One region of the Paenibacillus ottowii genome, then DNA from elsewhere that is predicted to be linked to it. Evidence: riboswitches for the same ligand, from Rfam matches in the RefSeq annotation. Region 1 holds a riboswitch; the other holds the start of a gene.
The links. Region 1 has a riboswitch for cyclic di-GMP ahead of ACQQ6X_RS02055 (transglutaminase-like domain-containing protein). Riboswitches for the same ligand answer to the same signal wherever they lie in the genome.

Region 1 (3,424 bases):
GCATTGGATAAACATCGCTAGTCACACTCTGAACCGGATCGGTTCCTGGGGCCACTGGCAGAGTAGAGTCGGGATTTTGTGCATAGACTTGTGTGGTGCTGAACAAGCACTGCAAAAAGAGCAATAACGCAACCGTTGCTGCATTCCATTTTTTTCTCATACGGTAAACAAATCTCCTATTCTTAAAATACTCTTATTTAACGGCTAGTGGTTATTCCTTCGAGGGCGAGAGAACTGTATTTATATATTCATCATTCATTCATATGATGCTATGTTAGCCGCATTAATACTTAGTGAAAATTTGTGAAAATTCATATTCGGGTGTGAAACTCCTCCTTTTGTCTTGAAATTAGGATCATGGTTAGAGATCTCATTGTCTTTCTGGACTAGAATACATGCCACATCTCAACAATTTCTCAACAAGGATCGAAAAAGAGCCTTGATCATGTGATCAAGGCTCTTCAGGAAATATAGTTCTATTTCTTATTTTTTTAAAATATGAATTAAAAACATTGATATTAATATTGCTTTGTTTTAATGTATTTGGAGGGATCTTTGATCATTTCGAATTTTTGTTTACCCATGTACAGTGCTGCATCTACTGTAGTGTCTACGACCACCCACTGATTGTCGATGTAGACCTCATTCCAGGCATGGTAAGTGTCCACGTAGGAGGATTTGCCCATAACCAGCTTGGTTGGTACATCTACACTTCGCAACATAGCAGCCATCAGTGAAGCATAACCATAACAAATATCTTTTTGAGAGTTCAACGTACGATCAATTTGCGGCAGATAGTCAGTCGTTAAGGCAAAGGCCTGATTAGAGTCATACTTGATATGACTAATTACGTAGTCATAGATTTTTTGCAGCTTTTCGCGATCTGTTGTTGCACCTTGAGTTAATTCCCGGGCTTTTTGAATCGCTTGATTCGTACCGCTCCAGTTGATATTTTGAACGGAATTGAGGTATACCGCTTTGCTATCGTTTAAATTTAACTCGATCGTATCTTGTCCTATTACTTTGTATTGATTACCACTCAGCTGTTCCAAAATACTGATACTATAGTTCCCATTACCCATCTGGAGAGGAAATACTTCTTCGGATTTTCCGGGTGTTAGATTATAAGAGTATTTTTGCGCATCTTTGGCAACCAAAATTTTGGTTTTAACGTTAGGTTTAACGGGGTAACGCACACTGACTGTCCCATGATTTACATTGTTTTGGTCCAACCATGCAACACGATCAGCAGCGTAAATTGTCGAATTTAAAAGAATTGCGGACAGCATAAAAAATAGGAGAAGTGTGGAAAATATCATTTTCCCCATAAAAAACTTCCTTTCGGTGGCCAGGCTGCCATCATCAATAGAAGGCCCTATAGCTTTGCGTCCCTGCCTTTCGACAGGTTTGCCATTTCGTATAAAGTTTTCGGGAAAAATAAGCACGACAAAAAGCCACTTCAACCGGTAGCTGGCTGCCATCATACAGAAGGCCCTGTAGCTTTGCGTCCTTGCCTTTCGACAAGTTTGCCATTTATCCTGAATAGCTTGTACTATTATTCTATCAGTTAGGTACTCTATTAGGCAAGTTTAAATCTCAAATTTTCGCTATTTATCGACAAAACAAGCTTGCAGATTATACATAAGACCTATTTTATTCGGTTTCCCCATTTTTTGCGATAGGAATGAGGCGTTTCTCCAATATGCTCTTTGAACAGATTGATAAAATGACTTGTGTTGGGAATGCCTACATACTGTGCAATATCCACAATAGCTACATCACTAGTTTTAAGCCAGCCTTGAGCAGCCGTGATACGAACATTAATAAGATACTCAATAGGGGAAAAGCCAATCTGTTTTTTAAAGTTTTTAGCCAAGTTGAACTTGTTTAGACCAAACATGTCTGCTAGCGAATCCAGCGTGATCCGTTCACAATAGGATTGGTCCAGATATTGCTTTACCTTGCGCACCTCTGCAGTCCCATCTGAATTTGCATTGGGATTGGTGTAAGGGTGCTGTAAAATAATCGTTAATAACTCAACGATTATTTTGGATGAGAGCAGTTCAGAAGATAAGCTTCTTTCTGGCTGCACATGTAACAAGGTGCGAAGCTTGTCCAATACTACACTTGAATCCTGTAGTGAAATTACAGGCTTATTGTGCTTATCGAACTGTTCGTAGAAATGGTCAATAAGATTGCCATTAAGGTTCACGCTAATAAACTCCCATGTCTTCTGACAGGAAGCTTTGTATTGTACATATTCTTCGCAATTAATAAAAAGCATATCATGAGGTTTCAATATATAATCCTTGCCCCGGTATTGCAGTTCCCCTCTTCCGGACAGGGTAAAAAGGAGCAAAAAAGAGGTAAGCTTTTGCCGTTCCATTACATAAGCATCTGTTTTGAAATAGCCTATTTCCTGTATATAAAAGAGGGATTTTTTAGCGAAAGCAGAGGGTGTACATATAATTGCAACTGGATCTTCGCTCAAGACATACTGGGCATTTTTTTGGTTTGTTGTCATATCCAATTCCTTTACAAAAGAACAATTTTAGTAAGACAATTGTAGTTTGTTTCACGAATATCCTTTTAGAACCGGAGTTCCCATTTACAAAGGTTATTTTATCACATTAAAGTATATTCATGTATCGATTTGAGGCTATACAATATATAACAGAATTAACCAGAAAGCACCTGTTTGAAAAGGACAGGGACCTTCTGGAATTCATTTCTTAACTTAAAGAAATGAAGGATAAAGTTGGGAAAAATAGTTTCCTCAATGAATATATCATAGTCTTGCAATTCCACTTTTTGAGGTATATATCCTTTCGGTTTCAGGAAAATGGGACCATATTTCGACAAAATGATTCAAAGGGCTCATTTTGTTAGAAAATAGTTGTATTTTTATTGTGGAGATATTATTCACGAAAATGTATGGATAAGTGTGGTTATGCGAACTCAATTTAAGCTAATGTGCAAATTTTAAATATCATGCAATTTGTTGACAAGAGAGTACAGTAACCTTTGGTATCTGTACAGGCAATGATATGATGGTACTACGGATGTAATGAAACACATTTTACAGTCAGTTTGGAGGACTACAGGATGGGAAAAACAAAAAACACAAAAACCGCAGCAGCTTGGTCACTTGTGATGATGGGAGCGGGCTTTGCTGCTACGTTACCTTTTCAACAATTTGGCTGGGCCCGTCTTTTGGCCGGATCTTTTGAAGCCGGACTTGTAGGAGGATTGGCAGACTGGTTTGCCGTAACCGCGTTATTCCGTCACCCGCTGGGCATTCCGATTCCACATACAGCGCTTCTCCCCAAAAATCGGGGAAAGCTGACCGATGCCTTGGTTAACACGGTCGAAAACAATTTGCTTCATAAAGAAAGTATTGCATCTAAAATTGCCGAGATTAGAC
Region 2 (3,424 bases), 1.8 Mb from region 1:
GATTTACCATTTTACCTGCTTCCAAAGCAATGCTACCTTTACGCTCTGTCCAGCTTTGTTTGAACCAACTGTCAATTACCAACGTGCCGTCTACCCATACGCGGATACCATCATCGGATATCGTTGTAAACGTATAGGTTTCACTGTATTGTGGTTTGACTTTACCTGTCCAGCGAACCGAGAACTGGTCGGCATTTACCTTTGGATCAGCAGCAACAGCGCGCCAGTTGTAATCCAGCTTGCTGTCTGTACGAATCAAAACAGGATTGCCGCTCAAATTCATATTGTTGAAATATTCGCCCCGCAGCCCGTTCACATATACCACATCAGGCACGGAAGGAGGAGTCGGAGCTGGGGGTACGACCACTACTGGGGGAGCAGGGATAGGCTCGCTTTGTCCCTCACCCGGTAAGGTCGGTATGTCTGTCCCAGGTAGTTGCATTGCTGCCAGCCCTTTTTTCACATCATCCCGTGTCAAACTCCTTGGATCGTTCATATAATCCTGTATTTGATTGGTTGTGTTATTCTCGGTCAACATGTTGCCCCACGTCATGGAATATACCCATTTCGGCTGAGCCTGCAACACCTCAGAGCTAGGCATCTCACCATGCTCCCCAATGGCAATCGGCTTATTCCGTGCCAGTCCGAGCAATCCTTCATAATGACTTTGCTTAAAATCATTGTTGTAAATGTCTAGTGCCAAAATATCCACTTTGTCATCCCCCGGATATTTCGGAGTATACGGGACAGTGTAAGAATTAGGAGCATTGGGACTCCACACCCACAGCAGGTTGTTCAATTGATGCGTGTTTACAAAACGGTCGTACATGATAGTCCATAGCTGATTGAAATTGTTCTTGTTTCCCCACCAGAACCAGTCGCCATTCATTTCATGGTAAGGTCTCCACAATACCGGAACCCCTGCATCACGAAGCTGCTTTAACGATACAGCGACCTTATCCAGATCGGCAATAAGGAGGTTATACTGCGTAGTGCCTGGCGTTACGTATTTATTGAACTCCGCCTGACTTACTTTTGCCTGCACATTGGCCCAAGTCAGCGGCCTACCCGGCAGCGCTTCATGAAAAGTCATCGTCACAATACCGCCAGATCTGCTCCAAAGAATAGCGCTATCAACGACATTTTTACGTTGTGCTGCTTCTATAGTGTCAGATTGACCAGAGATGGCTCCCATCTCATAGCCGTGCAGACCCACATACGCCTGGCTGATTTTATGGACCTTGTTGCTTAGTTCATCTGGGCTCTCCAAATAATCATGCTGACCAGTGACTGTTTTTTTTCCAGAGATGCTGAGTAAATAATTGTATAGTTCACGGGCCTGAGTAGAAGCGTCCGAATTAACAGGTTGTAATGAAGCGGCATTTACCACAGACAAAAAACCACCAAAACCGACGGGAAACAAAGAAAAAAGCATAACAACGGGGAGCACATGACGTATCAGTCGATACAGAGGAATAAATTTGAATCTCACTTTTGCTCTTCCTTTCGGTAGCTAGGCTGCCATCCTTACGGGAAGGCCCTTTAGCTTTGCGTACCTGCCTTTCGACAGGGCTGCGTTTATCGTTGGAAGGAGTTTGGATTCCTTCTTAACCTAAGTATCGACTTTTTTTTACCAAAATTTAATAGGTCATGTTCATAAATTTACAGGTTTTCGCCCAATTTCGACAGTTTAGGTCATAAATTTTCATCAAATTTTCTTTTTTACGTTTTTACGAAAATAATTATCAGATAAATTGATGACGAGAAATTTCATTCCAATTCATACAAAAGCGTACAATATCCTCTTCAACCAACTCAGAGCCAGTCTGCACTTCAATCAAATCCACATCGGTCACAGCTAAAATGCTATGCTTCGTCCCTTCAGGGATGCGGACGACATCACCAGCCTTCACCTTGTGCAGCTTCTCATTCAAAATAATTTCTGCTTCGCCGCTAATAATAGTCCAGATTTCGCTCCGTTTGAAGTGAAGCTGGTAGCTGATATTTTTACCTTTGCGTACGCGGATTCGTTTGGTCAGAACCTCATTACCCTCGTCATACTTTACATAGTCTACAACCCGATACTGCCCCCAACGACGTTCTTCATACATTGGACGCTGATCATGAGCCTTGAGCACTTCCTTGATGCGTGGACTTTCTGCCTTATTGGTCACAAGAATACCATCTGGGCTAGCAGCTACAATCAGATCATTCGTTCCAATGATCGCCACCGGAATGTCCAACTCATTAATAAGACTCGTATTAACACAATCCTCCGTTACTACCCCTCTGCCCACTTGCTGATGAGACATCTCTTCTGTGAGGGTGTTCCAGGTTCCTAGATCCTTCCAAAAACCATTGTATGGAAGAACGACGATATCCTTTTCCTTCTCGACTACTTCGTAGTCAAAGCTGATTTTTTCCAAAGAAGCATATTGCTTTTGCATTTCTTCATAATTCAGCGGCAAGCCCTTGGCTGCCAAAATATCCAGCAAATAGCTTAATTTGAATGCAAAAACCCCGCAGTTCCATAAAGCATTGCGTTCCATTAGACGTTCCGCCTGCTCCCGGTCGGGTTTCTCTTGAAAATGGCTCACTTCACGGTAGCCTGTGCTACCTTGAATGGCATCGTTTTTTGGAATAATATAACCGTATTTCTCTGAAGGATAGGAAGGGACAACCCCGATTAGTGCAAGCTTTCCTTCACTCTCCTGAAGTGTATGTTCCAGTTGGGCTACGGAAGCAAAGAAAGCATCCTCTACATAAGGATCTACAGGCAATATAGCTATAATTTCATCAGGCGAAACACCTGCAATGGAATATAGATAAGTCGCTGTCAGTGCAATCGCAGGAAAGGTATCTCTGCGTTCCGGCTCAACAATAATGCGCGTATTCGGTCCGACCTGACTCTGGATCATTTCGACCTGCGCTCTTCCTGTCGCAATAAACGAGGATTCGGATAATCCGTTGTCTCCCAATTGTCTCCATACCCGCTGCACCATAGATTCCGAAATCCCTTCCGGGCTCTCCAGGACCTTCAAAAATTGTTTGGAACGGGAATCGTTGGATAACGGCCATAATCTTTTACCGGAACCACCAGACAAAAGTACGAGCTTCATATCTCTCCACTTCCTCTCTATTATGTGTGGGTGATCGAATGGGGCTAGGTTGAGTAGCCCGCTACGGGCTGGATTTGATCTTACGATCGCTGTTGTCGTGGGATTCTTCGGATTGTGTAAGACATTTATATGTAAGAATCCCACTTCAAAGGCGACCGCTCCGTTTCTCCAGATTCAAATCCATTCCTGCGCTACTCAAAAATGCATCATACGATCATACCTTGTGGTGCAAAAGGCACGACCGGACATTATTAAGTCCGGTCAGCCTGTAAAAAACGTTCGGGAGCTCGGCGCTTGCCCGCTGT

Region 2: it holds a riboswitch for cyclic di-GMP, as region 1 does, so the genes downstream of both, ACQQ6X_RS10990 (glycosyl hydrolase) here and ACQQ6X_RS02055 (transglutaminase-like domain-containing protein) in region 1, are expected to answer to the same signal.

What each region holds. Positions count from the first base shown of each region.
Region 1 covers NZ_CP191577.1:455,798-459,221, forward strand. Annotated here, with positions in the region: gene ACQQ6X_RS02050 (collagen binding domain-containing protein) at 1-160, opposite strand, end outside; gene ACQQ6X_RS02055 (transglutaminase-like domain-containing protein) at 519-1,289, opposite strand; cyclic di-GMP riboswitch class I at 1,341-1,422, opposite strand; cyclic di-GMP riboswitch class I at 1,463-1,541, opposite strand; gene ACQQ6X_RS02060 (AraC family transcriptional regulator) at 1,649-2,524, opposite strand; gene ACQQ6X_RS02065 (DUF445 domain-containing protein) at 3,106-3,424, shown strand, end outside.
Region 2 covers NZ_CP191577.1:2,290,914-2,294,337, forward strand. Annotated here, with positions in the region: gene ACQQ6X_RS10990 (glycosyl hydrolase) at 1-1,492, opposite strand, end outside; cyclic di-GMP riboswitch class I at 1,506-1,587, opposite strand; gene ACQQ6X_RS10995 (sugar phosphate nucleotidyltransferase) at 1,746-3,119, opposite strand; gene ACQQ6X_RS11000 (hypothetical protein) at 3,381-3,424, opposite strand, start outside.